4 regions of the Streptomyces sp. NBC_01017 genome follow, and region 3 is predicted to be linked to each of the others. Evidence: riboswitches for the same ligand, from Rfam matches in the RefSeq annotation. Region 3 holds a riboswitch; each other region holds the start of a gene.
The links. Region 3 has a riboswitch for cyclic di-AMP ahead of OG331_RS15025 (M23 family metallopeptidase). Riboswitches for the same ligand answer to the same signal wherever they lie in the genome.

Region 1 (7,578 bases), 5.7 Mb from region 3:
GCACCGAGTCCGGGTCCAGCTCGCGCAGTGAGTAGACGACGTCGACCAGGTCCTCGTCGCTCTCGCCCATGCCCGCGATCAGACCCGAGCAGGCCGAGAGGCCCGCCGCGTGCGCCTTGTTCACGGTGTCGACGCGGTCGGCGTAGGTGTGCGTGGTCGTGATGTCCGCGTAGGTGCTCTCGGAGGTGTTGAGGTTGTGGTTGTAGGCGTCCGCGCCCGCCTCGCGCAGCCGCTCGGCCTGGCCGTCGGAGAGGAGGCCGAGGCAGGCGCACACCTCGACGCCCTCGTTCTCGTCCTTGATCGCCTTGATGGTCTTGGAGACCCGGTCCACGTCACGGTCGGTCGGGCCGCGTCCGGACGCCACCAGGCAGACCCGCTTGGCGCCTCCCGCCAAACCGGCGGCCGCGGCCTGGGAGGCCTCGTCGGGCTTGAGCCAGGTGTACTTGAGGATGCCGGTGGTCGAGCCGAGCCGCTGGGAGCAGTAGTTGCAGTCCTCCGGACACAGGCCCGACTTGAGGTTGACGAGATAGTTGAGTTTCACCCGTCGGCCGAACCACTGCCGGCGCACCTTCCCGGCCGCGGCCACCACATCGAGCAGGTCGTCGTCGGAAGTGGCGAGGACGGCCAAGGCTTCCTCGCGGGTCGGCAGCTCGCGCCGAAGCCCCTTGTCCACCAGCGTGTTCAGCAGGTCCATGGGAGCTGATCCTGACGTACGGAGGGGCTCCGAGCCAAGGAGAGTTTGCACAACCCTGTCCATTCGATGTGTGGGTATTGCCACACCGTGGGTGCCCGCCGCTGCGGCTAGTGTCTGTCCACTGCCTACAAAAGCCCGGAGGAGTCATGGCGTTCGGCTGGATCGACGAGCAGGCGGAGCTGCGCCGCCGCGCCGGACTCGTGCGGACCCTGCGCCCCCGCCCCGCCGAATCGCCGCTTCTCGACCTCGCGAGCAACGACTACCTGGGCCTGGCCCGCCACCCCGAGGTCACCGAGGGAGCGGCGCGGGCCGCGCGGGCGTGGGGCGGCGGCGCGACCGGTTCCCGGCTCGTCACGGGCACGACGGAGCTGCACACCGAGCTGGAGCGCGAGCTGGCCGACTTCTGCGGTGTCGAGGCGGCCCTGGTGTTCTCGTCCGGCTACGCCGCCAACCTCGCCGCGGTCACCGCGCTGGCGCCGCACGGCTCGCTGATCGTCTCCGACGCGGGCAACCACGCCTCGCTGATCGACGGCTGCCGGCTGGCGCGCGGTACGACACAGGTCGTCGCCCACTCCGACCCGGACGCCGTGCGCAAGGCGCTCCAGACGCACGACGGGCCCGCCGTCGTCGTGTCCGACACCGTCTTCTCGGTCGACGGCGACGCGGCCCCGCTGGCCCGGTTCGCCGAGGCCTGCCGGGAACACGGCGCCGGGCTGGTCGTCGACGACGCCCACGGCCTGGGGGTGCTCGGCGCCGGCGGCCGCGGGGCCCCGCACGCGGCGGGGCTCGCGGGCGCCGACGACGTCGTCGTCACGGTCACGCTGTCCAAGTCGCTCGGCAGCCAGGGCGGCGCCGTGCTCGGCCCCGCCCGGGTGATCGACCACCTGGTCAACGCGGCCCGGACCTTCATCTTCGACACGGGCCTCGCCCCCGCGGCGGCGGGCGCGGCCCTGGCGGCACTGAGACTGCTGCGCCGCGAGCCGGAGCGCGCGGCACGGGCCCGCGAGGTGGCGAGCGAACTGCACGCTCGCCTGACCGCCGCGGGCCATCAAGCCGTACGTCCGGACGCGGCGGTCGTCTCCGTGCGCGCGCCGTCCCCGGAGGAGGCCGTGCGCTGGGCGGCCGAGTGCCGTGCGGCGGGCCTGGCCGTGGGCTGCTTCCGACCTCCTTCCGTCCCCGACGGCATCTCACGGCTGAGGCTCACCGCCCGCGCGGACCTCTCCGAGGGGCAGATCGAACGCGCTGTACGGGTCATCGGCGAGACACGACCATGAGTCGGCGTGACACGGCCCTGCCGTCGCGCCCGGCCGCACCGATCGGAAATGATCGGAATCGGTCAGGCTGATCGGGAAACTGTCAGGACTGGAGCGCCGCCATGAAGCCCGCCCAGCTCTCGGGGGAGAAGAGCAGCGCGGGTCCGGCCGGGTCCTTGGAGTCGCGCACGGCGAGCAGCCCGGTCCAGGGACCCGAGTGCGGCCGCGCCGTCTCGACGCAGTTGTTGGCTCCGGTGCTGTAGCTGCTGCGCAGCCATCGTGCACCAGGCAGTTCGGTGCTTGAACTCACCTTCCGAGGCAGGGCGGTCATGGTGCCTCCTTACGCGCCGCCAGCCAGTGCGGCGATGTAATCCATCGATTCCTCGGGCGAAAGGGCGTGGATCCGAAGGGCGTTGAAGGCCTCCGTGTAGGCCTGGAGGTCTTCTTTCCGTTCGAGGTAGAGGCTACTCGTCAAGTGGTCGAGAACAACCACATCCAGATCAGAAGTGCGCGAGAATGAGAAGATAACGAAAGGCCCGGTGATGCCGATATGCTCGCCGGCCGCGAACGGCAGGACCTGCAGCCGCACTTGCGGCAGTCGCGCCGCCTCCACCAGCCGCCTCAACTGCCGCTCCATCACCTCGGGCCCGCCGATCTCCCGGCGCAGCACCGCCTCGTCCAGCACCGCACTCAGCTCCAGCGGCGGCTCGGCGCGCAGCACGTCCTGCCTGGCCAGACGGACCGCGACCAGAGCGTCCAGGCGTTCGTCGGCGTCGTCGTCGAGCCCGCCCACCGCGGCCCGGGTCACCGCGCGGGCGTACTCGGGCGTCTGCAGCAGCCCGGGCACCACGGAGGTCTCCAGCGTGCGCATCGCGCTCGCCTGGGACTCCAGGCTGATGAAGTCGCGGTACGTCGTCGGCAGCACTCCGCGGTACGCGTGCCACCAGTGATCCCGGCCGTCACCCCCGTCGGAGCCCGCCAGCGCCAGCATCAACTGGCGTAGTTGGACATCCTGTACGCCGTAGACGTCGAGCAGTAACCGCACATCGGCCGGTTTCACCCCGCTGGCACCCGTCTCGATCCGGCTCACCTTGGACTGGTGCCAGCCCACCAGCCGGGCCGCCTCACCACTGGTGAGCCCGGCCCCGGTGCGCAACGCACGCAGTTCCGCGCCCAGTTTCCGGCGGCGCACCGCGGGACCGTGCTGCATGCGCAACTCCTTACTCCAACCGAGCCGTCCAAATACGGTCTGCCGTCGCAGAGTTCACCGCTTCGAGCGACAGATATATGCATATCTCGGGGGATCGGCACCGTGACGGCCCTGGTAATGGCAGTCTGGCGACGAAGCACCAGTCCGGGACCGTACTCGAACCCTCCGCTCCGTGTCGGACTGCGGTCCCGTTGGGAAAGGGACGACATCGCCATGGCAGACCATTTGGAAGCATCCGTCACTCTGCCGAGCGATCCCGCCTCGGTCTCCGCGGCCCGAACCTATGTGGTCACCACCCTTGCGGAGTGGGGACTGCCACCGGACACGGAAGCGGCCGACACCATTCGCCTGATCGTCTCCGAACTCACCACCAACGCCGTACAGCACACCCTCGGCCAGTCACCCACCTTCACGGTGGACCTCGTGCTCGACCGTGACGAACACCTGCGCATCGGGGTCACCGACAGCCACCCCCGCTTCCCCAAGCGACTGCCCGCCGCCGTCCAGCAGGACAACGGCCGTGGCCTGGTCATCATCCGCTGGCTGACCGCGGAATGCGGCGGCAAGCTGAGAGTGCGCCCGACCCGCGAAGGCGGCAAGACCATCTCCATCGAACTGCCGTGGACGGTGCCCGCGGAACCCGTGCCGATCGCAGGACCCCAGGAACCGTAGCCGCAGGCCCACCCCTCAGGTCTGCCGCGACCGGCCGAACGAGCCGCGCAGCAGAGCCCGGAAGGCATCCGCAGCCGGAGCCGCCTCCTCGCTCCGGAAGGCGACCGAGATCGTACGGCGCAGCTCAGCGCCCTCCAGCGCGCGCACCCCGACCGGCGTGACCGACGTACGCGCCACCATCTCCGGTACGACCGCGACCCCGAGCCCCGCACTGGCCAGCGCGCACACCAGGAGATACCCCGGCGTCGGCACCAGCACCGAGGGCAGGGCCCCCGCCCGGGCCAGCACCGCCTCCACACCCCGCCGGGCCGGAGCGTCCGGCGCCATGCTGATCAGCGGCTGCCCGGCGAGCTCGGCCAGCGGCAGCCGTGCGGTCCCGCTGGTGAGGGCGTGGCCCGGAGCGGACACCAGGACCAGCTCCTCGACGAGGATCGGCTCGACGCGGACCGAGGACGTCAGCGGGATCGGGTCGCCCGGCTCATACGCGTGCGTCAGCGCCAGATCCACCTCCCCGGCCGCCACGGCGGCGACACCCGCCGACGGTTCGTAGTCGGCGACCGTCAGCTCCACGTCCGGATGGGCCCGCCGGAAGGCGCTGAGGGCCGGCGGCAGCAGATGGATGCCCGCGGTCTGGAAGGTGCCGAGCCGGAGCGTGCCGCCCGACAGGCCGGTCAGCCGGGCCAGCTCGTGCCGTGCCCGCTCCAGCTCGTCGAGCACCCGCCGCGCCCGCGCCACCAGCAGCTCGCCCGCACCTGTCAGCCGCGCTCCGCGGTGATGCCGTACCAGAAGTGCGGTGCCCGCCTCGCGCTCCAGCTTGGCTAGCTGCTGGGAGAGCGCGGGCGTGGTGTAGCCGAGCCGCTCGGCCGCCCGGGTGATCGAACCCGCCTCGGCGACCGCCACCAGGGCGGCGAGCCTGGTCGCGTCGTACATGCCGGGCCCCTCGTCCGTCCAAGCCTGTCTGCCTAAAGCAATGCTTTAGGCTAGCCCAGGATATTCGACATACCTGCTGAAGGCTTCCGCCCGGCACGCTGAGTGCCATGGACGCTCAGCTCATCGCCTTCACCGGGGTTTCCGCCGGCCTCGTCGCCATGCCCGGCGCCGACTTCACCGTCGTCGTGCGCAACGCCCTCGTCTCCCGCCGGGCCGGCATCGCCTGCGCGCTCGGGATCGGGGCCGGGATGCTGGTGCATGTGACGCTGGCGGTGCTGGGGGTCGCCGCGGTCCTGGCCGCCGTACCGGCGCTGTTCCGTGCGCTCCAAGTGGTCGGCGGGGTCTATGTGTTGTATCTGGGCGTCCAGACCCTGCGGCGGCGGCGCGGTGAAGTGGCGGACACGGGCGAGGACTCCACCGGGCGACCGCTGCGGCAGGGCTTCGTCACCAACGCCCTCAACCCGAAGGCGTCCCTGACCTTCCTCAGCGTGGTGCCCCAGTTCGTGCCCGCGGGCGCTCCCGCGCTGCCCCGGACGCTGCTGCTCGCACTGATCGTGCTCGCGATCGCGCTGGTGTGGTTCCAGGCGGTCGCGCTGCTGGTGGACCGGCTCGGGCGGTGGCTGCGCCGGCCGCGCGCCGCCCGGGCGGTCACGACCGTCACCGGCGTCGCGCTGACGGCCTTCGGCGTCGGGCTCCTTGCCGGGCCGCTGATGGCCGTCTGACGGCCTTTCTCGTGCCCCGTGGGCGATGACGGCGTGTCAGGCCGCCGCCATCGCCCCGGGGTGGGTCACTTGACCCGGCCGTACCAGACGCTCCTGGTCCAGATCTTCTGCAGCTTTACCACGTCCCCGCTCTTGGGGGAGTGCCAGATCCTTCCCTTCCCGGCGTAGATGCCGACGTGGTAGACGTACGACCCCGAGTGGAAGAACACCAGGTCTCCGGCCTTGCGGCTGTTGGCGGAGATGTGGCGGGTCTTGTTGTACTGCTGGGCCGCCGTGCGGGGCAGCTTCTTGCCCGCCTTCTTGAACGAGTACAGCGTCAGCCCGGAGCAGTCGAACCGGTTCGGCCCCGTGGCGCCCCACCTGTACGGGGAGCCCTTCTTGGAGGCCGCGATCTGAAGTGCCTTCGTCGCCGGTGTGGCTGCCTCCGCTTCGGACGTGAAGCCGGGCGCCACTATCGAGCCGCCCACTGCGGCGATGGTGAGAGCCGAGGCCGTACCGGCCCGGGCCATGAGCGACGGGACACGATTGAGCGCAGTCATGCGCAACCCTTCGTCAGCCGCCTGTGAAGGATGACCTGTCGGATTCGGGCTGGCGAAGTTGCCCGGCCGCATTGCTGCGGCTTCACCCCAAGGGCTGCTCGGATCGAACGAACGTCCGCTCCGGCGACCCGTCTTGCTCGGGTCCTCCACTCCTGCCGATCCACTCCTGTCGACCGGTCATCCGGGCGGCGGCAGGACTCGGCGTCCGCCCGGACCGCCCCGCCGCTGCGGCGGGGGCTTGTCGTCAGACAGGGATCTTGGTGCACGGATGAGCGAAATACCCAGCGGAACCGGTGATTTGTGGTGTTAGTCACCACTCACCCGTTCGGGTGGGTACCCGTGTGTTCGAGAGGGTGTCCAGAGGGCGAAGGCGTCCCGGACCAGCGATGGAGCGCCTTGTTCCGCCGTGGACTCATGCCCGTTGCGCAACCCTGACGGGCCCGCAAAAGGAGCCACGGCTACGCCGAAAGGGGGTACGCCGTTTGGTCCGTTTCAGCCTTGCTCCGGACGCGTCGTCAGTGAGATCGAGACGTCCGGGGCCGGCCTGTACACGTCGTCAACTGTCGGAGCGCGGCGGCAGCGTGACGCGAGCCGTGCGGCGCTCCCCGTCCAGCACGCGCAGCGCACGCGCGAGCGTGGGAGCGTGCAGCTCCGTCTCGCCCCGCTGGTGCATCAGCGCCAGCGCGTCCCGCAGCTCGGCCGCTTTGCGGACGAGCGCCTGGGCGGCACGCAGTCCGCGGTAGGTGTCGCCGTCCTGCGCCGGGTTGATCCGGCCGAGCAGGTCCACCACATCGAGATAACGGTCGATCAACTCGCCCTCCGCACGGGTCAGCGCGGGCAGGGGCGGCAACTCGGGTGGCAGCACCGGCCGATCACCGCCCCGTGGGCGGCGCGAGGGTCGCCTTGCGGCTGGGGATGATCCGGTCCACCAGTCCGTACTCCAGCGCCTCCTGGGCGTTCAGGATCTTGTCCCGCTCGATGTCCTTCGACACCTGCTCGCGGGTGCGCCCGGTGTGCCGGGCGAGCATCTCCTCCAGGCTGCCCCGAATCCGCGTCAGTTCGTCGGCCTGGATGGCCAGATCGCTGGCCTGGCCCTCGACCGGCTCGGGCAGCCCCGGCTGATGGATCACCACTCGGGCCCCGGGCAGGGCGAACCGCTTCCCCGGCGTGCCCGCGGCGAGCAGCACCGCGCCGGACGCGCCGGCCTGGCCCAGGCAGATCGTCTCCACGTCGCAGGTGACGTACTGCATCGTGTCGTAGATCGCCGACATGGAGCTGAACGAGCCGCCGGGCGAATTGATGTACAGCGAGATGTCCTGGTCGGGGTCCTTGTGCTCCAGATACATGAACTGGGCCATCACGTCGTTCGCCGAGATGTCGTCGATCTGCGTGCCGAGGAAGACGATCCGCTCCTCCAGCAGTTTCGAGTACGGATCCTGCGTCCTGAGGCCTGAACTCGTGCGCTCGGTGAACTCGGGCAGTACATAGCGGGCTGACGGTCGGGTCATGGCTCACGCTCCCTTGCCGGGTGCCTGTAAAAAATGTACAGGACGTACAT
Region 2 (7,578 bases), 3.1 Mb from region 3:
CCGGTGACCCCGTTCTCGTCGTCCTGGCCGCCGCCGACCGGGACCCGGAGCGGTTCGCCGACCCCGATGTCCTCGACCTCGGCCGCCGGGACAACCAGCACCTCGGCTACGGCCACGGCATCCACTACTGCCTCGGCGCCCCGCTGGCCCGTCTGGAGGGTCAGACCGCCCTCGCCACGCTCCTCACCCGACTCCCGGATCTCCGACTCGCCGTGGACCCGGGGGAGTTGAGGTGGCGCGGAGGTCTCATCATGCGAGGGCTGCGCACACTTCCGGTGGATTTCACACCAGTTGAGTGAGTGCGTCCACCTCGTCAAACGTGACACGCGCTCAATTCTGTGATCTTCACGTGATCTACGCGGCATTAACTTGTGACAAGTGATCGAATGCCTATACGTTCACGGATCAACGACGGCGCCAGGTTTCACGCGCCGCGGTCAATGCTGTCTCGTGAAAGGTCCCCGCATGCTCTCCGGGAACGGTCGTCACCGTCGCCCCCGTCAGGCGCCGGCTCTCCTCGTCGCGGCCGGAGTGACCGGGTCCGCCATCGCCATCCCGCTGCTCGGCGCCGCGAGCGCGAGCGCCGCCGACGGCACCGTGTGGGACAAGGTGGCCGAGTGTGAGAGCGGTGGCTCCTGGAGCACGGACGAGGGCAACGGGCGCTACGGCGGACTGCAGCTGACCCAGGACGACTGGGAGCAGTACGGCGGCCTCGACTACGCCCCGCGCCCCGACCTGGCGAGCCGTTCCCAGCAGATCGCCGTGGCGCAGGAGATCCTCGCCGACCAGGGAACCAAGCCCTGGGGCACGTGTGCGGTGCTCAACGGGCTCACCCCGAAGAACGGCTTGGTCGACCTCGACACCGGAGTGGACGATGACTCGCCCTCCACAGTGTCCGGGTCATCCGGCTTGCTTGATTCGTCCGGCTCGTCGGGTTCGTCTAATTCGTCCGATTCCTCGGGTTCCTCGAACTCGTCGGCCCCGACCGACGACTCGTCGAGCTCGTCGAGTGAATCCCCCGGCGCTTCGTCCGAATCGCCCCGGGATTCATCCTCTTCCCCCTCTTCCCCCTCTTCTTCCCCTTCTTCGTCTTCGCCCTCTTCGTCGTCCAAGGCGGACAGCTCCGCGAAGCCCGATGCGTCACCCGACGCCAAGGCCTCGAAGTCGCCCGACAGCTCCCCCGTGGAGACCTCGGACGGGGACAATCAGGACAACTGGGTGCAAGATGTGGGCGCCTGGAGCCTCGTCGACACCGGCGCGCTCACCGGCGAGGAGGCCGGCTCCGGTCGGCACCGCGGGCCCAGCGCCGACGAGAGCGAGACGGTGGACCCGGCCCCCGAGTCCTCCGGTCGCCACGCCTCGTACAAGGTCCGCGCCGGCGACACTCTGGCCTCCATCGCCGACTCCCTTGACCTCGACGGCGGGTGGCGGGCGCTGTACGACGCGAACAAGGGCGCCATCGGCGGCAACGCGAACGACATCGTCCCCGGTCAGACCCTGGACGTCCCCGTCGAATAAGGGCCGAACGGGGCGAAAAGCAGCGGGAGTTCGCGCCACCTTTCGCACCTGAATGTCCGTTTTGGATGCAGTGAGAGATAGATCTCAGAAGCCCTGATCGTCTTTGTAATTCCGGGAATCGGGTGTCTACGGTCGTGATCGCTCGTCACCGCGAGCCCCGGCTGCCGCAACGCCGAATCCTGCCAGCGGCCGCACGGGAACAGTCGTCGCGTCAAGCGCCGTAGGCAGGAGCGGGGGACCCAAGGTAAGCGCCGGGTCCGGCAGTTGAGGCCCTTCGGGGCCGCACGGCCGGAGTCGGCTTGGGGTGAAGCCGCGCTACGCGAGCCGAAAGGCGGACGAGCGCGGCCGGGCAACTCAACCGGCCCGAACCCGACAGCTCACCTCGCAGGCGTCGGTGAGGGGATCCAACCATGCTGTTTTCCAGCAAGGGCAAGCACCGTCGTCCGTCCAAGGCCGCCCGCGCCATAGCCGTCGTCGGCGTCACCGGCGCCGCCGCCGTCGCCGCCCCGCTGATGGCGGCCGGCAGCGCCTCCGCCGCCACCGCCTCCGAGTGGGACGCCGTCGCCCAGTGCGAGGCCGGCGGCAACTGGTCCATCAACACCGGCAACGGCTACTACGGCGGCCTGCAGTTCTCCGCCTCCACCTGGGCCGCGTACGGCGGCACGGCGTACGCCTCCACCGCCGACCAGGCCAGCAAGGCCCAGCAGATCGAGATCGCCGAGAAGGTTCTCGCGGGCCAGGGCAAGGGTGCCTGGCCGAACTGCGGCACCGGCCTGTCGAGCGCCGCGTACAACGGCTCCGGGTCCTCGCAGAGCACCGAGGCCGCCCCTCGCGCCGCCGAGGAGCAGCCGGCCTCCCGCTCCGCCGAGCGTCCGGCGGCCGAGAAGAAGTCGACCAAGACCGTCACCACCCCGACCGGCAAGAAGGTCAAGAAGGGCGACGGCGAGTACAAGGTCGCCAAGGGTGACACCCTCAGCTCGATCGCCGAGAAGAAGAAGGTCAAGGGCGGCTGGGAGAAGCTGTTCCAGCTGAACAAGGACATCGTCGAGGACGCCGACCTGATCTACCCGGGTCAGCAGCTGCACCTGAAGTAATACGCGGCAGTAGCTGAACCGCAGTGCCCTCACATCCGTGGAACTCATCATGAAGACCTCGTGAGGGCCACCCCCGTCCCCACGGGCTCCCCGCTCCGGTGCGTGTTCCCCCGTACGCACCGGGGCGGGGCTTTTTCTTTCCCTGTAAGTCACCCACCCTTTGTTCCGGTAGGGAACAATGGGTACGGTTCGGTCCTGTCCACGGGACGGTCGGTCGGCTGCCGATGTCCCCGGGGCGGTTAGGCTCTAGTCGCAAGGCTCACAGCCCCGCACCACCAGCGACACAGTGCTTCACATCCCAAGAAGGAGATGCTCGTGCCGTCCATCGACGTCGTCGTAGCCCGGGAAATCCTGGACTCCCGAGGCAATCCCACGGTCGAGGTCGAGGTCGGCCTCGACGACGGCAGCACGGGTCGTGCTGCTGTTCCGTCCGGCGCTTCGACGGGCGCCTTCGAGGCCATCGAGCTCCGCGACGGCGACTCGAACCGTTACCTCGGCAAGGGCGTGGAGAAGGCTGTCCTCGCCGTCATCGAGCAGATCGGCCCGGAGCTGGTCGGCTACGACGCCACCGAGCAGCGCCTGATCGACCAGGCGATGTTCGACCTGGACGCCACCGACAACAAGGGCTCCCTCGGCGCCAACGCCATCCTCGGCGTCTCCCTCGCCGTCGCCCACGCCGCCTCCGAGGCCAGCGACCTCCCGCTGTTCCGCTACCTGGGCGGCCCGAACGCGCACCTGCTGCCGGTGCCGATGATGAACATCCTGAACGGTGGCTCGCACGCCGACTCCAACGTGGACATCCAGGAGTTCATGATCGCCCCGATCGGCGCGGAGTCCTTCTCCGAGGCCCTGCGCTGGGGCGCCGAGGTCTACCACACGCTGAAGAAGGTCCTGAAGAGCAAGGGTCTGGCCACCGGCCTCGGCGACGAGGGCGGCTTCGCCCCGAACCTCGGCTCCAACCGCGAGGCCCTCGACCTCATCCTTGAGGCGGTCAAGGAGGCCGGCTACACCCCCGGCGAGCAGATCGCCCTCGCGCTCGACGTCGCCGCGTCCGAGTTCTACAAGGACGGCGTCTACACCTTCGAGGGCAAGGAGCGCTCGGCCGCCGAGATGACCGAGTACTACGCGGAGCTCGTCGACGCGTACCCGCTCGTCTCCATCGAGGACCCGCTGTTCGAGGACGACTGGGACGGCTGGAAGACCATCACCGACAAGCTCGGTGACAAGGTCCAGCTCGTCGGCGACGACCTGTTCGTCACCAACCCCGAGCGTCTGGCCCGCGGCATCGACGAGGGCGCCGCCAACGCCCTGCTGGTGAAGGTGAACCAGATCGGCTCGCTCACCGAGACCCTGGACGCCGTCGAGCTGGCCCAGCGCAGCGGCTTCAAGTGCATGATGTCCCACCGCTCCGGCGAGACCGAGGACGTCACCATCGCCGACCTGGCCGTCGCCACCAACTGCGGCCAGATCAAGACCGGCGCCCCGGCCCGCTCCGAGCGCGTCGCCAAGTACAACCAGCTGCTGCGCATCGAGGAGATCCTCGACGACGCGGCGGTGTACGCCGGCCGCAGCGCGTTCCCGCGCTTCAAGGGCTGAGCCGCTGAGCCGCTGAGCCCCAACCTGGGGTGAGGCTTAGCCAGTCGTACGTACGTCCCCGTACTCGGTCCCGTACCGTGTGCGGGGACGTACGCATGTGAAACGGGAGGCGGGACATGGCCGTCAAGGATCGGGACCGGTTCTCCACCGCGACCAGGATCCGGTTGCTCGGCGAGCAGACGGCGGCCCGTGTCTACCGCTCCCAGACGAAGCGGCAGGCCCGGCGCTCCAGGCTCACCGGACGCGCCGCGCTGCTCGCGCTGGTCGTCTGCACCATGGTCGTCGCCCTCGCCTACCCGATAAGGCAGTACGTCTCCCAGCGCGCCGAGATCGCGGACATGCAGCAGGAGAAGGAAGACGCCGCACAGCGGGTCGAGCAACTGCGCGACGTCAAGGCACGCTGGCAGGACGACGCCTACGCCGAGCAGCAGATCCGGCTGCGGCTGCATTATGTGATGCCGGGGGAGACCGGCTACATCGTGATCGACCCGGACGCGGCCAAGCAGTCGCGCGCCGAGCTGGGTGCGGCCGACCGCCCCTGGTACGCGAACATCTGGGACGGGGTCGACAAGGCCGACGCGTCCCGGCAGTGAACCGATCGTCCGGACCGGTCGAGAGACCGCCGACGAGAACAGACAGAAAGACAGGCATGGAAACCGCCCCGCCGCCCACCCCGCGCACCGAGCCCACCGACGCGGACGTCGAGGCCTTCAAGCAGCAGCTCGGGCGTCCCCCGCGCGGGCTGCGCGCGATCGCGCACCGGTGCCCGTGCGGGCAGCCGGACGTCGTCGAGACGGCCCCGCGGCTGCCCGACGGCACGCCCTTCCCGACGCTGTACTACCTGACGTGCCCGAAGGCGTCGTCGGCGATCGGCACGCTGGAGGCGAACGGCGTGATGAAGGAGATGACCGCGCGGCTGGAGTCCGACCCGGAGCTGGCCGCGGCGTATCGCTCGGCGCACGAGGACTACATCCGGCGGCGCGACGAGATCGAGGAGCTGACGGGCTTTCCGAGCGCGGGCGGTATGCCGGACCGGGTGAAGTGTCTGCACGTGCTGGTCGCGCACTCGCTGGCCGCGGGGCCCGGTGTCAATCCGCTGGGGGACGAGGCCATCGCGATGCTGCCGCAGTGGTGGAGCAAGGGCGCGTGCGTGACGCTCCCCGAGAAGTCCGGGGCGTCCGGGAACTCCGGGGCGTCCGGGAACTCCGAGGCGTCCGGGAACTCCGAGGCGTCCGGGAAGTCCGAGGAGGACGGCCGGTGACCCGCGTCGCAGCCATCGACTGCGGTACGAACTCCATCCGGCTCCTCGTCGCCGACGTCGACCCGCAGACCGGGGAACTCGTCGACCTGGACCGCCGTATGACCATCGTGCGGCTCGGCCAGGGCGTCGACCGCACGGGGCGGCTCGCGCCCGAGGCGCTGGAGCGGACCTTCGCCGCCTGCCGTGACTACGCGGCGATCATCAAGGAGCACGGCGCCGAGCGGCTGCGGTTCGTCGCCACGTCGGCCTCCCGCGACGCCGAGAACCGGGACGAGTTCGTCCGCGGGGTCATGGACATCCTGGGCGTCGAGCCCGAGGTCGTCACCGGGGACCAGGAGGCCGAATTCTCCTTCACGGGCGCGACGAAGGAGCTCGTGGGGCGCGAGGACCTGCACCGCCCCTACCTCGTCGTGGACATCGGCGGCGGGTCGACCGAGTTCGTCGTCGGCGAGGAGCACGTCCGCGCGGCGCGCTCCGTGGACGTCGGCTGCGTGCGGATGACCGAGCGCCATCTGGTCCGCGACGGCGTCGTCTCCGACCCGCCCTCCGAGGAGCAGATCGCCGCGATGCGGGCCGACATCGAGGCGGCCCTCGACCTGGCCGAGGAGACGGTGCCGCTGCGCGAGGCCAGGACGCTGGTGGGGCTTGCCGGTTCGGTCACCACGGTGTCGGCGATCGCGCAGGACCTGCCCGAGTACGACTCGGCCCGCATCCACCACTCCCGGATCAGTCACGACCGGGTCCGCGAGATCACCGACTGGCTCCTGCACTCCACCCACGCCGAGCGCGCGGCCGTACCGTCCATGCACCCGGGGCGAGTTGACGTCATCGCGGCGGGCGCGCTGGTGCTGCTCGCGATCATGGAACGGATCGGCGCCGAGGAGGTCGTCGTCAGCGAGCACGACATCCTCGACGGCATCGCCTTCAAGGTGGCGGAGGCGGCCCGGTAGGGCGGACGTGGCCACTGAGCCGCGGGGCGCCCGCGGATGGCGCGAAGACGCGCGACGGCCCCGGTACCTCTCCATGAGGTACCGGGGCCGTCGCGTCAAAGCCCGTGCGGGCTGTCCGTCAGTTGCAGAGGAGGACGAGGAGGCCGCTGCACCCTCCGTCGTCGCCATGGCCGCCGTGGGCCGGACTGGACTGTACGGCAGTGGCGTTCATGGCGGCGGGTGCCGCTGTCGCAGTGGAAGCGGCAGCCGTACCCAACGCAAGGGCGATGCCGAGGGCAGCGCCGACCGAGACTATTCGCTTGGCAGCCCGCAGGGGCGCCTTCTGTGAGGTGATCATGGCTGCACGTTATGTGCCCTTCTGATCAATTTCGCGCGGAGTGTGGCCGACCGGGTGACGGTGCCTCAGATTGCCACCGCGGGGTGGTCCGGGGCTCGATTTATTACCGGTGGGTAGCTTTCGGTTGAGCAGGTCGGCTAGCGTATGAGCGCCCCCGAGGGGGGCTTTCGGGGCCCTCGTCGACCCGCCGCAGGAGCCCGCTCGAGAAAGTTCGTGAAGTTCTTCACAAGGAATTCGGCCCTGTCGGACCACAGATCGGTGTCGGTTGACCCTTCCGAGGGGTGAACAGCCCCTTGAACATGTTCAGATGGCCGGTGTAAAGAGGCTCTGGGAGCCGCTCGCCCGAGGGTGTTCCGGTCCGCTCACAGGGGCCCCGGAGGGATAGAGAGGCAGCTCACGCGGCATTGACAACGGGGCGTATCGCATCCCGGTTCCCGATCGTGACCATGACCTGCGTCACGCGGGCCGGGGAGTGTAGCACAGGGGCTGCAAGAGCTTGTGAAGGGGCGCACGAGCGACCCCCCTGGGGCAGGTGGATACTCGATGGCATGAGCACCACGGAGCGTCCCAGGATCCTCGTAGTAGGCGGTGGGTACGTAGGCCTGTACGCAGCTCGGCGCATCCTCAAGAAGATGCGCTACGGAGAGGCGACCGTCACGGTCGTCGACCCCCGGTCGTACATGACCTACCAGCCCTTCCTCCCCGAAACCGCCGCCGGCAGCATCTCCCCGCGCCACGTCGTCGTCCCGTTGCGACGCGTGCTGCCCAAGGCGGAGGTCCTCACCGGCCGGGTCACCACCATCGACCAGGACCGCAAGGTCG
Region 3 (7,578 bases):
CTCGGTACCGAACTTCTTGGCGACCGACGCCAGTTCCGCGGAGACCAGCTTGCGCAGCTCCGCGTCCGAGTCGAGGATCCGCGTCAGCTCGGCGATCTCCCCGTTCAGCCGCTCCTTCTCCGCCTCCAGCTCGATGCGGTCGTACTTGGTGAGACGGCGCAGCGGCGTGTCGAGGATGTACTGGGTCTGGACCTCGCTCAGCGAGAAGCGCTCCATCAGGCGCTCCTTCGCCTGCGCGGAGTTCTCGCTGGAGCGGATCAGGCGGATGACCTCGTCGATGTCCAGCAGCGCCGTGAGCAGGCCCTCGACCAGGTGCAGGCGGTCGCGGCGCTTGGTGCGGCGGAACTCGCTGCGGCGCCGGACGACCTCGAAGCGGTGGTCGAGGTAGACCTCCAGCAGCTCCTTCAGGCCCAGGGTGAGGGGCTGGCCGTCGACCAGCGCGACATTGTTGATGCCGAAGGACTCCTCCATCGGCGTCAGCTTGTACAGCTGCTCCAGGACCGCCTCCGGCACGAAGCCGTTCTTGATCTCGATGACCAGGCGCAGGCCGTGCTCGCGGTCGGTGAGGTCCTTGACGTCGGCGATGCCCTGCAGCTTCTTCGAGCCGACCAGGTCCTTGATCTTGGCGATCACCTTCTCCGGGCCGACCGTGAAGGGCAGTTCGGTGACGACGAGACCCTTGCGGCGGGCCGTCACGGTCTCGATCTCGACCGTGGCGCGGATCTTGAAGGTGCCGCGGCCCGTCTCGTACGCGTCCCGGATGCCCGCCAGGCCGACGATCCGGCCGCCGGTGGGCAGGTCGGGGCCCGGGACGTGCTTCATCAGGGTTTCCAGATCCGCGTTCGGGTGGCGGATCAGGTGGCGGGCGGCCGCGATGACCTCGGAGAGGTTGTGCGGCGGCATGTTCGTGGCCATGCCGACAGCGATGCCCGAGGCGCCGTTGACCAGGAGGTTCGGGAAGGCGGCCGGCAGCGCCACCGGCTCCCGCTCCTGGCCGTCGTAGTTGGGCGTGAAGTTGACCGTGTCCTCGTCGATCGACTCGGTCATCAGGCTGGTCGCGTCGGCCTGCCGGCACTCGGTGTACCGCATGGCGGCCGGCGGGTCGTCGTTGCCCAGTGACCCGAAGTTGCCGTGGCCGTCGACCAGTGGGACGCGCATCGAGAAGGGCTGGGCCATGCGCACCAGGGCGTCGTAGATCGACGCGTCGCCGTGCGGGTGCAACTTACCCATGACCTCGCCGATGACGCGGGCGCACTTCACATAGCCGCGGTCGGGGCGCAGGCCCATCTCGTTCATCTGGTAGACGATGCGACGGTGCACCGGCTTGAGGCCGTCGCGGGCGTCCGGCAGGGCGCGGGAGTAGATGACCGAGTACGCGTACTCGAGGAAGGAGCCCTGCATCTCGTCGACGACGTCGATGTCGAGGATCTTCTCCTCGTACGAGTCCTCGGGCGGCGGGTTCTTCGTGCTGCGGCGGGCCATCGCTGCCGGCTCCTCTGTTTCTGGTCGCTCGAGCGTTTGCGGATCTGACGCGGACCATTGTGGACCGCGGCACTGACAACCACCGACCAGGACCCGATGTTGGGCTCCGACCCGGCATCGCAGAAGTGTCGCCGACGCCGGGCCTCCACCGCGACACAGGGGCGGGGCGAGGCGCGAACATCACTGTCCGGGACCGCGCTTGCGACCGGACGGGCCGAAGGCAAGCGCGCGCCGCGAGACCGTTCACCCGCCGGAGTGATCGGCGGGCACCGTGCCAGGTCGCGGGGTGTGCGGGCCCGCCTGAGGCCCCCGGGCACGGTCGGCGCGTGCCGGGCCTGCCCCGTTCGGCAGGGCCGCCGGACGGGACGACGAGCTGTGCTTGAGGGCCGTCGCGCGTGTCGTCGCGGGCCCGCACGCACCCGCATACCGGCACGGCGTTCTGACCGGGAACTTCGCCGACCCTTCGGACGCTGCATACAGTGGCAGGAACTGAGCACGAACCGCTCGACACAACGCAGTGCACGCGACCGGAAGGACACCTTGCCCATGGGTCACACGGCCACACCGGAGGCACAATCCGGCGGCCTCACCGCCACGGAGCACCGCCTGGCAAACGGCCTGCGCGTGGTGCTCTCCGAGGACCACCTCACGCCGGTCGCCGCGGTCTGCCTCTGGTACGACGTCGGCTCCCGCCACGAGGTCAAGGGCCGTACCGGACTCGCCCACCTCTTCGAGCACCTGATGTTCCAGGGCTCGAGCAGCGTGAAGGGCACGGGCCACTTCGAGCTCGTCCAGGGCGCGGGCGGCTCGCCGAACGGCACCACGAGCTTCGAGCGCACCAACTACTTCGAGACCATGCCCGCCCACCAGCTGGAGCTCGCGCTCTGGCTGGAGGCCGACCGCATGGGCAGCCTCCTGGTGGCGCTCGACGAGGAGGGCCTGGAGAACCAGCGCGATGTCGTCAAGAACGAGCGCCGGCAGCGCTACGACAACGTCCCGTACGGCACGGCGTTCGAGAAGCTGACCGCCCTGTCGTACCCCGACGGGCACCCCTACCACCACACGCCGATCGGCTCGATGGCCGACCTGGACGCGGCCAGCCTGGAGGACGCCCGCGCGTTCTTCCGCACCTACTACGCGCCCAACAACGCCGTCCTGTCGATCGTCGGCGACATCGACCCGGCGCAGACGCTCGCCTGGGTCGAGAAGTACTTCGGCTCCATCCAGTCCCACGACGGCAAGCCCGCCCCCCGCGACGGCTCGCTGCCCGACACCATCGGCGAGCAGCTGCGCGAGGTCGTCGAGGAGAACGTCCCCGCGCGCGCGATGATGGCCGCCTACCGGCTCCCGACGGACGGCACGCGCGAGTGCGACGCGGTCGACCTGGCGCTGACCGTCCTCGGCGGCGGCGAGTCCTCCCGCCTCTACAACCGGCTCGTACGCCGCGACCGTACGGCCGTGGCTGCCGGGTTCGGCCTGCTGCGCCTGGCCGGGGCGCCCTCCCTGGGCTGGCTGGACGTGAAGACGTCCGGCGACGTCGAGGTGCCGGTCATCGAGGCGGCCGTCGACGAGGAGCTCGCCCGCTTTGCGCAGGAGGGCCCCACCGCCGAGGAGATGGAGCGCGCGCAGGCCCAGCTGGAGCGCGAGTGGCTGGACCGGCTCGGCACGGTCGCGGGCCGCGCCGACGAACTGTGCCGGTACGCCGTCCTGTTCGGCGACCCGCAGCTCGCCTTCACCGCCGTGCAGCGCGTCCTCGACGTCACAGCGGAGGAGGTCCAGGCGGTCGCCCAGGCCCGTCTGCGTCCCGACAACCGCGCGGTGCTGGTGTACGAGCCGGTCGCCGATGCGGCCGAGGACCTGGAAGCCGCCGCCGACGGGGCCGCACCCGCCGGGACCACTGACGAGAACGAGGAGTCGGCGCAGTGACCGAGCTCGCCAGCATGGAGTTCCACCCGCAGCCCCAGGCGGGCCAGGCCCGGCCCTGGGCGTTCCCGGCACCGGAGCGCGGCAAGCTGGACAACGGCCTGACGGTCCTGCGCTGCCACCGCCCCGGCCAGCGCGTCGTCGCCGTCGAGGTCCTCCTGGACACGCCCCTGGAGGCCGAGCCGAAGGGCCTGGACGGCATCGCCACGATCATGGCGCGTGCCTTCTCGGAGGGCACCGACAAGCACACCGCCGAGGAGTTCGCCGCCGAGCTGGAGCGCTGCGGCGCCACGCTCGACGCGTACGCCGACCACCCCGGCGTCCGCGTCAGCCTCGAGGTGCCCGTCTCCCGGCTGCCGAAGGCTCTCGGTCTGCTCGCCGACGCGCTCAGGGCGCCCGGGTTCGAGGACGCCGAGGTCGAGCGCCTGGTGCGCAACCGCCTCGACGAGATCCCGCACGAGCTGGCCAACCCCTCGCGCCGCGCCGCCAAGGAGCTGTCCAGGCAGCTGTTCCCGGCGACCTCGCGCATGTCCCGCCCGCGCCAGGGCACCGAGGACACGGTCGCCGGCATCGACTCCGCGGGCGTACGCGCCTTCTACGAGCGGCATGTGCGCCCGGCGACGTCCACCGTCGTGGTCGTCGGCGACCTCACCGGCGTCGACCTCGACGCCCTGCTCGGCGACACCCTGGGCGCCTGGACCGGCTCCCCGGCCCAGCCCCGGCCGGTCCCGCCGGTGACTGCGGACGACACCGGGCGCGTCGTCATCGTGGACCGTCCCGGCGCCGTCCAGACGCAGCTGCTGATGGGGCGCGTGGGCCCCGACCGGCACGACCGCGTCTGGCCCGCGCAGGTGCTCGGCACGTACTGCCTGGGCGGCACCCTCACCTCCCGCCTGGACAAGGTCCTGCGCGAGGAGAAGGGCTACACCTACGGTGTGCGCGCGTTCGGGCAGGTCCTGCTCTCCGCCCCGGACGGCTCGGGTGCGGCGATGCTCGCCATCAGCGGCTCCGTGGACACGCCGAACACCGGTCCCGCCCTGGACGACCTCTGGAAGGTCCTGCGCGGTGTCGCCGACGGGGGACTCACCGACGCCGAGCGGGACTTCGCCGTGCAGAACCTCGTCGGGGTGGCGCCGCTGAAGTACGAGACCGCCGCCGCCGTGGCGAGCACGCTGGCCGACCAGGTCGAGCAGAACCTGCCCGACGACTTCCAGGCGACGCTGTACCAGCGGCTCGCCGCCACCGGCACCGTCGAGGCCACCGCCGCGGCCGTGAGCGCCTTCCCGGTCGACCGCCTGGTGACGATCCTCGTCGGCGACGCGGCCGAGATCCGGGAGCCCGTCGAGGCCCTCGGTATCGGCGAAGTCAGCGTCGTGGCGGCCGAGTAGGGGACTGGCGCGGAGCCGGAGACGGCACGCACGCGTAGGGGCCCTGGTGACTGAAGAGTCACCAGGGCCCCTTTATGCCCGAATTGAGGGAGAGGTTGCCTGTCTGACCTGTGGGATGCACTACAAAAGGCAGGATCCGTTTGGGGATTGAAAGATGCCCCGTTTAGCGTCTTCCGGGCTGTCCGTCAGGCACTGCGCCGCGCCCGCGGCACCGGACAGCCATCGCCGAGTCCCCGTACGGCGCGAGCCAGGGGAGCCGGGGACCCATCGAAGTCCCTGGGGTGAATCGGACGCCCGCGCAGCCGCGAGGGGGTCCGTAGGAGACCTTCCTGCTCCGAACCCGTCAGCTAACCCGGTAGGCGAGAAGGAAGGAAAGGATCAGCCACTTCATGGCGTTCACCTGCGCCACCGGGAAGCGTCCCGCGGGGAAGCACCGTCGCCCCAGCCGCTTCGAGCGCACCACCGCCCGCGCCGCGGGCGTCGCCGCACTCACCGCCACCGGCGTGATCGGCACCCTGGCCGCCCCGGCGCTCGCCGCCGAACCGGCCGTCGAACAGACCGGCCTCATCCCCGTCGTCTCCGTCGAGAACTCGATCGCCGACCAGATCGACGCCCAGGCCGCCGCCCAGGAGCAGGCCGCCAAGGAGGCCGCGGCCCGCAAGAAGGCCGCCGAGGAGGCCGCACGCAAGAAGGCCGCCGCGAAGGCGAAGAAGGAGCGCGAGGCCAAGGAGCGCGCCGCCCGCGAGGCCGAGCGCAAGCGCCTGCTGTCCTACGTCGCCCCGATCTCCGGCTCGTACGTCTCCACGGGCTACAAGACCGGCGGCGCCCTCTGGTCCTCCGGCAGCCACACCGGCGTCGACTTCCATGCCGCCAGCGGCACCTCGGTCCACTCGGTGGCCTCCGGCACCGTCGTGGAGGCCGGCTGGGGCGGGTCGTACGGCAACCAGGTCGTGATCAAGATGAACGACGGCACGTACACCCAGTACGGCCACATGTCGTCCATAGCCGTCTCGGTGGGCCAGACCGTCACCCCCGGTCAGCAGATCGGCCTGTCCGGCGCCACCGGCAACGTCACCGGGCCGCACCTGCACTTCGAGGCCCGCACGACGCAGGAGTACGGCTCCGACATCGACCCCGTCGCGTACCTGCGCTCGCACGGCGTGAACCTCTGACGCCCCACCTCTGACGCTCACACCGCGCCTTCCGAAAGCCCCGGCTCCCCGAGCCGGGGCTTTCGGCGTTTCGAACGGCCCGCTGTCCAAAAAATATCCATGGATTCCGGCCCCCCGTCGGAAATTCCGGCCGGTTGCAATAGAGTCACTGAACACACGTCATTCGTCGACGTTTCACGGGGATTAAGGCGGAGGTCGGTCATGCGTATTCCGGCGCACTCGGTATGCACCGCGATCCGGGACGACATCGTCGCCGGGGTCCACGCGCGCGGCGGCAGGCTCACCGAAGAACTCCTCGCCCGCCGTTACGGCGTCTCCCGAGTCCCCGTGCGCGAGGCCCTGCGCACCCTGGAGGCGGAGGGCTTCGTGGTGACCCGGCGGCACGCGGGCGCGTGCGTCGCCGAACCGAGCGAGCAGGAGGCCGCCGACCTGCTGGAGATGCGCACCCTCCTGGAGCCGCTCGGCGCCTCCCGGGCCGCCCAGCGGCGCACCGAGGCCCATCTGAAGGTCCTGCGCGGCCTGGTCAGGCTGGGCCAGGAGCGGGCCAGGCGGGGAAACAGCGAGGACCTGCGCTCCCTGGGCGGCTGGTTCCACGAGACGCTGGCCCAGGCCTCCGGCAGCCCCGCCCTGACCTCGATGCTGACCCAGCTGCGCCACAAGATCGCCTGGATGTACGCCGTCGAGGCGCCGGTCAACCCCGTGGAGTCCTGGACCGAGCACGGCGCGATCGTGGACGCGGTGGCGCGTGGCGACGGCGAGCGCGCCCGCGCGATCACGGCGCTGCACACCGAGCGCTCGATCTCCGGGCACCGGCTGCGCTTCGGCTCCCGCGGTGACCGCACGGAGCGTGTGAGGAATTCGCAACATCCCGTAAACATGCCGAGCCTGCGGCATTAACACGGGCGCCGTATACAAAGAGGAGATATTCGGAGGCGGCGAATTTCCGCTGCCCTTTTTCGGATGTGCGGGAAATTCTCGGGCCCGCCGATCTCGAAAGAGGGACCGCCTGCCCGAAAACAGGAAGCCAGCGCCGAAAACAGTGAAGCCGCGCCCGCCGGAAAGGCGAGCGCGGCTTCACCGCTTGCTGCGGGAGTCCCGCTCAGGTCCTTCAGACCGTCTCGGGCAGCTCCTCGAGGCCCTCGGAGACCAGCTTCGCCAGCCGGTCGAGGGCGGCGTCCGCACCCTCGGCGTCGGAGGCGAGGACGATCTCCTCGCCACCCTGGGCACCCAGGCCCAGGACGGCCAGCATGGAGGCCGCGTTGACGGGGTTGCCGTCGGCCTTGGCGATCGTCACCGGGACGCCTGTGGCCGTGGCGGCTCGGACGAAGATGGAGGCGGGGCGGGCGTGGAGGCCCTCGGCCCAGCCGACGTTGACGCGGCGCTCAGCCATGTGATGCTGCCCTTCGGTTCTCAGGGTTGTCTAGACCAGTTTCCCACACCCGTGAAGCACGACGGAACTGGACGAACGTCTGACGAACGTCCCCTCCCGAGGTGACCGTGGGGTCGCGGCCTCGACCCCACGTACGTCCTGAACAGACTGCCTCGCGCCGTTGTCGTACGCGAGCCGTACTCTGGGCCCCATGCAGAGCGCCTCGGACAGGCACGCGTACCCC
Region 4 (7,578 bases), 1.3 Mb from region 3:
GGAGACCACTCCCCCCGTCGTCCTGCTGCACGGCTTCATCGACAACCGCTCCGTCTTCGTCCTGCTGCGCCGCAGCCTCGCCCAGCACGGCAGGCACCAGGTCGAGTCGCTCAACTACTCCCCGCTGACCTGCGACATCCGCACCGCCGCCGAACTGCTCGGCCGGCACATAGAGGGGATCTGCGAGCGAACCGGCAGCAGGCAGGTGGACGTCGTCGGGCACAGCCTCGGCGGGCTGATAGCGCGCTACTACGTGCAGTGTCTCGGCGGCGACGTCAGGGTCCGCACCCTCGTCACGCTCGGCACGCCGCACTCCGGCACCCGCGTCGTCCCGCTGGCGAACGCGCACCCGATCGTGCGTCAGATGCGCCCCGGCTCACCGGTTCTAGAGGAGCTGGCAGGTCCCGCGCCCGGCTGCCGTACCCATTTCGTGAGCTTCTGGAGCGACCTCGACCACTTGATGGACCCGCTGGAGACGGCCTGCATCGCGCACCCGGACCTGATGGCGCAGAACGTCCGCGTCACCGGCATCGGACACCTCGCCCTGCCCGTGCACCCCGCCGTGGCAACCGGGATCCGGCAGGCCCTCGACTCCGCACGAACCGGAGCCGAGGCCACCGCCCAGGCCGGCGGCCTGACAGTGGCGTAGCCCTCCCGCACCATCCCGCCGGCCGCGCCCGACGGCCGCCCGACGACCTGATCGCACTCGCCGCACGGCCTCAGGACAGCTGACCAAACGTCGAACAATCTTCGAACACAAGGCCAAACTCACGCCCGCAGTCCGCCAAAACACGGCCGAATGCCCGTTTCCTGCGCGCGCGAAACCTGCCGAAGATTGTCGTGCCCGCATACCGCCGGGTACAGTCGCCGCACTGCTCTGGCAGCCCCTGTTGTCGAGGCGAGAGAGAAGTTGGTGAACGATCGTCACCCGTCGGGGACCATGACCTCCCCGACTTCGGCTTCCGATGCCGCCTCGGCGCACTACGCGTCCTACGGCGCCCAGGAAGCCCAGTACGGTGACTCCACCACGTACGGCACCTACGACGCCACCGGATTCGGCGCCACCGGGCACGCCACCACGACCTTCGACGCGGACCCCCTCTTCGGCAGCCTCCCCGGCGAGAGCACGGGCGCGTACGACACCACGCAGTGGTCGACGGGCAGCCACCACACCGTGAACTACGACGCCTACGCGGCCCAGCACCACGCCGCCTACGACACCGGCGCGTACGACACCACCGCCTGGACGACCGACCACGAACGGCTCGCCTTCGTCCCGCAGCAGGCAGTCGGCCACGACACCTCGGGTCAGTGGGACGCGAACGCCTGGCTCCAGCCCGACCAGTCCGGCGCCCCGGCCGACCAGACCCAGCACTGGGAATGGGGCACGCAGGCCTTCGACACGGGCGCGTACGACGCCACACAGTGGAACTCCGACGGCGCCGTAGAGGCCACCGCGCAGGCGATCGACGAGTACGAGCACTCAGCAGAATCCTTCGATCAGCAGGCGACCGCGCACTTCGAGCACCTGGACCCCACGGCGTACGACGCCCCCGTCCAGGGCGACGCCGAGTTGACCGCGACCGGTGAACTCCCCGCCGTGACGCCCCTCCTCGACGACCAGGAGGAGACCACTCCGGCCCCCTCCCCGCGCGCCGCCTCCCGCAGCGGGTCCCGCTCCCGCCGCCGCACGCCCCCCAAGCGCTCCGCGTTCCTGACCGTCGCCGTGCCGTCGGCGTGTGTGATGGGTGTCGCGGGAATCGCCGCCGCCTCCGTCGGCAGCCTGACCGACGACAAGGAAGCGTCCTCCACGCTGGCCTCGGACGGCGAGGCCGTGAAGCCGTCCACCGCGAACAACAAGCTGGACACCCAGCTCGAGAGCCTCTCCGCCGGCGCCGACGACTTCGCCGACCGGGCCAGCCGCACGCAGGAGCGCATCGACCTCAAGGCTCAGCAGGCGGCCGAGAAGAAGAAGGCCGCCGAGGAGGCGGCCCGCAAGGAGCGGTTGCGCCCGAAGTTCGCGGTTCCGGTCGCACAGCACGGCCTCAGCGCCTATTTCGGCCAGTCCGGCATCAACTGGATGTCCATTCACAGCGGCATCGACTTCCCCGTCTCGTACGGCACGACGGTTATGGCCGCGACCGACGGCACCGTCCGCACGCAGTGGAACAGCGCCTACGGCAACATGATGATCGTGACCGCGAAGGACGGCACGGAGACGTGGTACTGCCACCTCTCCAGCTACCGTGTCGCCTCCGGTACGACGGTGAAGGCCGGCGACCCCATCGCGTACTCCGGCAACTCCGGCAACTCAACCGGCCCGCACCTGCACTTCGAGGTGCGACCGGGCGGCGGCTCGGCGATAGACCCACTGTCCTGGCTGCGCAGCCACGGCCTGGACCCGTCGTAGGCAACCGGCCGACGTTCCCGGCAACCCGCCAACTGCCTTGTGCGCTCAGGCGCCCCCGCTCCTCAACAGCTCAGCGAGGGCGCACACCTGTAAGCGCTACAGTTTCTCCACCGGCGCATACCGCAGCAGCAGCCGCTTCGGCTTGGTGTCCCCGAAGTCGATCGTCGCCTCGGCGTTCCCGCCCGTGCCCTTGACCGCCGTCACGGTGCCGAGCCCGAACTGGTCGTGCGTGACCCGGTCCCCGACCGCCAGCTGGACGACCGGCTTCTCCGAGGTCCGCCGGGTGGCGAACCCGGACGCCCCCGACGCCGAGGAGCGCGAACGGGACGAGGACAGCGAGGCCGCCACGCCGGCCGCCGGACCGGAGGACACGGGCGAGGTCGCCCCCGTCCGCTTCCAGTCCACGTGCGCCGCCGGGATCTCCTCCAGGAAGCGGGACGGCGGGTTGTACGAGGGCTGCCCCCACGCACTCCGCATCGACGAGCGCGTCAGATACAGCCGCTCACGCGCGCGCGTGATGCCGACGTACGCGAGCCGCCGTTCCTCCTCCAGCTCCTTGGTCTGGCCGAGGGCGCGCATGTGCGGGAACACGCCGTCCTCCATGCCGGTGAGGAAGACGACCGGGAACTCCAGGCCCTTGGCGGTGTGCAGGGTCATCAGGGTGATGACGCCGGAGCCGTCCTCGTCCTCGTCCGGGATCTGGTCCGAGTCGGCGACGAGCGCGACCCGCTCCAGGAAGGCCGCGAGCCCACCGGAGGCCTCATCCTCAGCCGACTCCTGCTCGAACTCCAGGGCCACGGCCGCGAGTTCCTGAAGGTTCTCGATACGGGTCTCGTCCTGAGGGTCGGTGGAGGCCTGCAACTCGGCCAGGTACCCGGTCCGTTCGAGGATCGCCTCCAGGACCGTCGCCGGTCCCACACCGGACTCGACGATCGTACGGAGGTCCTCCATCAGCGTGTTGAACCGCCTGACGGCGTTGGTCGACCGCGCGGCCATGCCGTACGCCTCGTCGACCCGCCGCAGCGCCTGCGGGAAGCTGATCTTCTCCCGCTGTGCAAGCGCGTCGATCATCGCCTCGGCGCGATCGCCGATGCCCCGCTTGGGGACGTTCAGGATCCGCCGCAGCGGTACGGAGTCCTCGGGGTTGGCCAGCACGCGCAGGTAGGCCAGGACGTCCCGGACCTCCTTGCGCTCGTAGAACCGCACCCCGCCGACGACCTTGTAGGGCAGGCCGACGCGGATGAAGATCTCTTCGAAGACACGGGACTGGGCGTTCGTCCGGTAGAAGACGGCGACGTCACCGGCCTTCGCATCGCCCGCATCCGTCAGTCGGTCTATCTCCTCGGCGACGAATTGCGCCTCGTCGTGCTCGGTGTCCGCGACGTAGCCGGTGATGCGCGCACCGGCGCCCGCGTTGGTCCACAGGTTCTTGGGGCGCCGGGACTCGTTGCGCTCGATGACCGCGTTGGCGGCGGTCAGGATCGTCTGGCTGGAGCGGTAGTTCTGCTCCAGGAGGATCGTCGTCGCGTCCGGGTAGTCCTCCTCGAACTGGAGGATGTTGCGGATGGTGGCGCCCCGGAAGGCGTAGATCGACTGGTCGGCGTCACCCACCACGCACAGCTCGGCGGGCGGGATGTCGTTGTCGCTCGGCGGCACGTCGACGGGGTGCTCACTGGTACCGACGAGCTCGCGCACCAGCGCGTACTGCGCGTGGTTGGTGTCCTGGTACTCATCGACCAGCACATGCCGGAACCGCCGGCGGTAGTGCTCGGCGACGTCCGGGAAGGCGCGCAGCAGATTGACCGTCGTCATGATCAGGTCGTCGAAGTCGAGGGCGTTGGCCTCCCGCAACCGCGACTGGTACAGGGCATACGCCTGCGCGAGGGTCTTCTCGAAGCCGTCCGTCGCCTGGGCGGCGAAGTCCTCCTCGTCGATCAGCTCGTTCTTCAGATTGCTGATCTTGGCGCTGAAGGACTTGGGCGGAAACCGCTTGGGGTCGAGATCCAGATCACGACACACGAGCGCCATCAGCCGCTTGCTGTCGGCGGCGTCATAGATCGAGAACGACGAGGTGAACCCGAGCTTCTTGCTCTCTCTGCGCAGGATGCGCACGCACGCGCTGTGGAAGGTCATCACCCACATCGCGTTCGCGCGCGGGCCGACGAGCTGCTCGACGCGCTCCTTCATCTCACCCGCGGCCTTGTTGGTGAAGGTGATCGCGAGGATCTGCCCCGGATGCACATTCCGCTCGGCCAGCAGGTACGCGATGCGATGGGTGAGCACACGCGTCTTGCCGGACCCGGCGCCAGCCACGATGAGCAGCGGGCCGCCGGAGTGGACGACGGCCGCACGCTGGTTCTCGTTCAGCCCCGCCAGCAGCGCTGCCGCATCCAGGGCCGGGCGCGGGGCGCCGTCGCGGTAGTAGTCGTCCCGGTCCGGCGGCACGTCGAACTTCCCGCCGAACAGATCGTCCGGAACCGGCTCCGGAGCGTGATCGTCCTCGGGCGGCGGTGGTGGTTCGCCCGCATGGGCCCGCGGGGCCTGGAGGCCCGCCAGGAAGCTGTCGTCAAAGAGGCTGCTCATCGCTCTCCGAGTCTAGGGCGCCCCACTGACAGCCCGCCGCCGCCCTGAGAACATCACCTGTTTCAGCACTCACCGATCTTCAGAACCCACGCACCCCAAACACTCCCCTCACCCTCCAGAACCACCCCATTACGATCCGCAATCCCCCGAAACCAACCGACCCGAGTCGGCCGAAATACCCTCAAAACCCAAAACGCTCACAACTGACCACCAACCCCGCCACATCGACCACGATCCACGGCACACATCGCCAAGGTCACGAAAATGTATCGGGCATATCGAACATCAACCTTCACAGGGGCCACACGAGTTGGCTACCGTGCCGGACAGGCCGTACGACCCCCACCGGCGAACGTCGCCGGGCCGCACGGCCTCCGCCGAGTCCGGAGCGCCGCCGTGCACCCGGAGCCGGGGACCCACCGAACTTGGGGTGAATCGGCCCGACTCCCGCCCGGGGAGCGGCCGTAGGGCAACCCTTCCTAACCATCCGCCCGAACCCGACAGCTAACTCGGTAGGCGGAGCATGGAAGGAGTCGCCTCCCTTGGCGTCGCACCGCAAGTCGCGTCCCGCTGGTACGCGCGTAGCAGGCATACGGACCCCCGCCCTCGCCACGGCGGCCCTCACCTCCGTCGCCCTGCTGTCCCAGACGGCCAACGCGAGCCCCTCGACGGACGACAAACCGAGCCTCGAAGAGGTCGAGAAGAAGGTCGACGACCTCTACCGCCAGGCGGAGTCGGCGACCGAGAAGTACAACGCGGCCAAAGAGAAGACCGCAAAGCAGCGCAAGCGCGTCGACACCCTCCTCGACGACGTCGCCCAGCGCACCCAGAAGCTCAACGACGCGCGCGAGGAACTCGGCCGCAACGCAGCCGCCCAGTACCGCACGGGCACCTCGGCCCCCGACACGGCGACCTTCCTCCTGGCTGACAGCCCGCAGGACTACTTCGACCAGACCCAGCTGATGGACCGCATGACGGGCCGCCAGAAGGAATCGGTCGACGACTACTTCACCCAGCAGTCCGCGACGATGAAGAAGCGCAAGGAGGCCACCCAGAGCCTCGAAACGCTCACCGAGTCGCAGAACGACCTCCAGACGGCCAAGTCCACCGTCCAGAAGAAGCTCGCCGACGCACGCGAACTGCTGTCGAAGCTGACGGCGGAGGAGAAGGCCCGCCTCGCCGCGATCGAGAAGCGCAAGCAGGAGGAGGCCGCCCGCAAGGCGGCGGAACTGGCCCGGCAGCAAGAGGCGGCCGAGCGCCGGCGCCAGGAGGCGGCGCAGCAGCAGGAGAGCAACGACTCCTCGTCCGACTCGTCCTCCTCCGACTCGTCGGCGTCGGACTCCTCGTACGCCACCAAGGCCGAGAAGGCCCTGGCCTTCGCCCGCGCCCAGGTGGGCAAGCCGTACGTCTGGGGCGCCACCGGCCCCGACTCCTACGACTGCTCCGGCCTCACCCAGGGCGCCTGGAAGGCCGCAGGCGTGGACATCCCCCGTGTCACCTACGACCAGGTCAACGCCGGCACCGCGGTCCCCGTCTCCAGCGCCCAGCCCGGCGACCTGGTCTTCTTCTACGACGACATCACGCACGTAGGCCTCTACATCGGCAACGGCATGATGATCCACGCCCCGAAGCCCGGCGCGTACGTCCGCGAGGAATCGATCTACTACGACGGAGAGTCGTCGATCCACAGCGTGGTCCGCCCGGCCTGACGAACACACACGCGCGCGTGGCGCACTGCCTCCGCCACGCGCGCGTAGTGGTGCGGCAAACGCACCCGCACCCGCACCCGCGTACGGTGGCACGGCCCCGACCCACAACGAACAGTCAGGCGCTACGCGAACCCCCACTCACCCGAGCGGGCCGCCGCAGGCACCCGTCGCCCAACCGTCGCGCGGCAGACGTGCATTTCACCCCACACGCGCGCGTGCCCCCACCCACCCCACACCCCCCAATCCCTAGCATCGACCCCATGCCCGCCCCCACGACCACCCCCGCATCCCCCCTCCACACCTGGTGGTCGCAGAGTCCCCCCACCGCCGGCGCCGCCGTCATGGCAACCGGCATCCTGTCGGTCGCCCTCCACCAGGCCGGCTACGAAACCCTGTCCCGAATCGCCCTCGCCCTCGCCTGCGCAGCCTGGCTGGCCCTCGCGGGCGGCTTCACCGCGAGGCTCCTCCGGGACCGCGCCAGGTGGCTCAAAGAGGCAGCCACCCCCGCCGCCCTCACCGCCATCGCAGCGACGGCGGTTCTCGGCACCCGCTTCGCCACCCTCGGCTGGCAACCCCTCGCCAAGGCCCTACTGGCCCTGGCGGCTCTGCTCTGGCCGGGCCTCCTCATCGCCGTGGTACGCCGCTTGCACCCCCGCATGCCCGGCGCGGTCTTCCTCAGCTGCGTGGCCACCCAGGGCCTCGCCGTCCTGGCCGCAACCCTCGCCGCGACCGAGTCCACGGCATGGCTCGCCCACGCGGCCCTGGTCCTGTTCTGGCTCGGCCTGGTGCTCTACGTCATGGCCCTGACCCGCTTCGACCTGCGGCAGGTGACCAGGGGCGCCGGCGACCACTGGGTGGCAGGCGGCGCCCTCGCCA

Region 1: it holds a riboswitch for cyclic di-AMP, as region 3 does, so the genes downstream of both, OG331_RS41455 (C40 family peptidase) here and OG331_RS15025 (M23 family metallopeptidase) in region 3, are expected to answer to the same signal.
Region 2: it holds a riboswitch for cyclic di-AMP, as region 3 does, so the genes downstream of both, OG331_RS29290 (transglycosylase family protein) here and OG331_RS15025 (M23 family metallopeptidase) in region 3, are expected to answer to the same signal.
Region 4: it holds a riboswitch for cyclic di-AMP, as region 3 does, so the genes downstream of both, OG331_RS20635 (NlpC/P60 family protein) here and OG331_RS15025 (M23 family metallopeptidase) in region 3, are expected to answer to the same signal.

The regions. Positions count from the first base shown of each region.
Region 1 is NZ_CP108683.1:9,017,633-9,025,210, forward strand. It holds gene bioB (biotin synthase BioB) at 1-694, opposite strand, end outside; gene OG331_RS41425 (8-amino-7-oxononanoate synthase) at 841-1,968, shown strand; gene OG331_RS41430 (DUF397 domain-containing protein) at 2,051-2,278, opposite strand; gene OG331_RS41435 (helix-turn-helix domain-containing protein) at 2,288-3,157, opposite strand; gene OG331_RS41440 (ATP-binding protein) at 3,371-3,829, shown strand; gene OG331_RS41445 (LysR family transcriptional regulator) at 3,845-4,759, opposite strand; gene OG331_RS41450 (LysE family translocator) at 4,867-5,481, shown strand; gene OG331_RS41455 (C40 family peptidase) at 5,547-6,020, opposite strand; cyclic di-AMP (ydaO/yuaA leader) riboswitch at 6,024-6,234, opposite strand; gene OG331_RS41460 (hypothetical protein) at 6,577-6,885, opposite strand; gene OG331_RS41465 (ATP-dependent Clp protease proteolytic subunit) at 6,893-7,528, opposite strand.
Region 2 is NZ_CP108683.1:6,371,640-6,379,217, forward strand. It holds gene OG331_RS29280 (cytochrome P450) at 1-299, shown strand, start outside; gene OG331_RS29285 (transglycosylase family protein) at 466-1,518, shown strand; cyclic di-AMP (ydaO/yuaA leader) riboswitch at 1,725-1,924, shown strand; gene OG331_RS29290 (transglycosylase family protein) at 1,929-2,612, shown strand; gene eno (phosphopyruvate hydratase) at 2,928-4,208, shown strand; gene OG331_RS29300 (septum formation initiator family protein) at 4,325-4,801, shown strand; gene OG331_RS29305 (DUF501 domain-containing protein) at 4,858-5,469, shown strand; gene OG331_RS29310 (exopolyphosphatase) at 5,466-6,419, shown strand; gene OG331_RS29315 (hypothetical protein) at 6,538-6,756, opposite strand; gene OG331_RS29320 (NAD(P)/FAD-dependent oxidoreductase) at 7,305-7,578, shown strand, end outside.
Region 3 is NZ_CP108683.1:3,280,694-3,288,271, reverse strand. It holds gene OG331_RS15040 (DNA topoisomerase (ATP-hydrolyzing) subunit A) at 1-1,482, opposite strand, end outside; gene OG331_RS15035 (M16 family metallopeptidase) at 2,029-3,408, shown strand; gene OG331_RS15030 (M16 family metallopeptidase) at 3,405-4,793, shown strand; cyclic di-AMP (ydaO/yuaA leader) riboswitch at 5,007-5,169, shown strand; gene OG331_RS15025 (M23 family metallopeptidase) at 5,183-5,965, shown strand; gene OG331_RS15020 (GntR family transcriptional regulator) at 6,167-6,862, shown strand; gene OG331_RS15015 (HPr family phosphocarrier protein) at 7,074-7,355, opposite strand; gene OG331_RS15010 (GNAT family N-acetyltransferase) at 7,546-7,578, shown strand, end outside.
Region 4 is NZ_CP108683.1:4,568,194-4,575,771, forward strand. It holds gene OG331_RS20620 (esterase/lipase family protein) at 1-649, shown strand, start outside; gene OG331_RS20625 (M23 family metallopeptidase) at 941-2,410, shown strand; gene pcrA (DNA helicase PcrA) at 2,507-4,993, opposite strand; cyclic di-AMP (ydaO/yuaA leader) riboswitch at 5,359-5,527, shown strand; gene OG331_RS20635 (NlpC/P60 family protein) at 5,536-6,702, shown strand; gene OG331_RS20640 (tellurite resistance/C4-dicarboxylate transporter family protein) at 6,963-7,578, shown strand, end outside.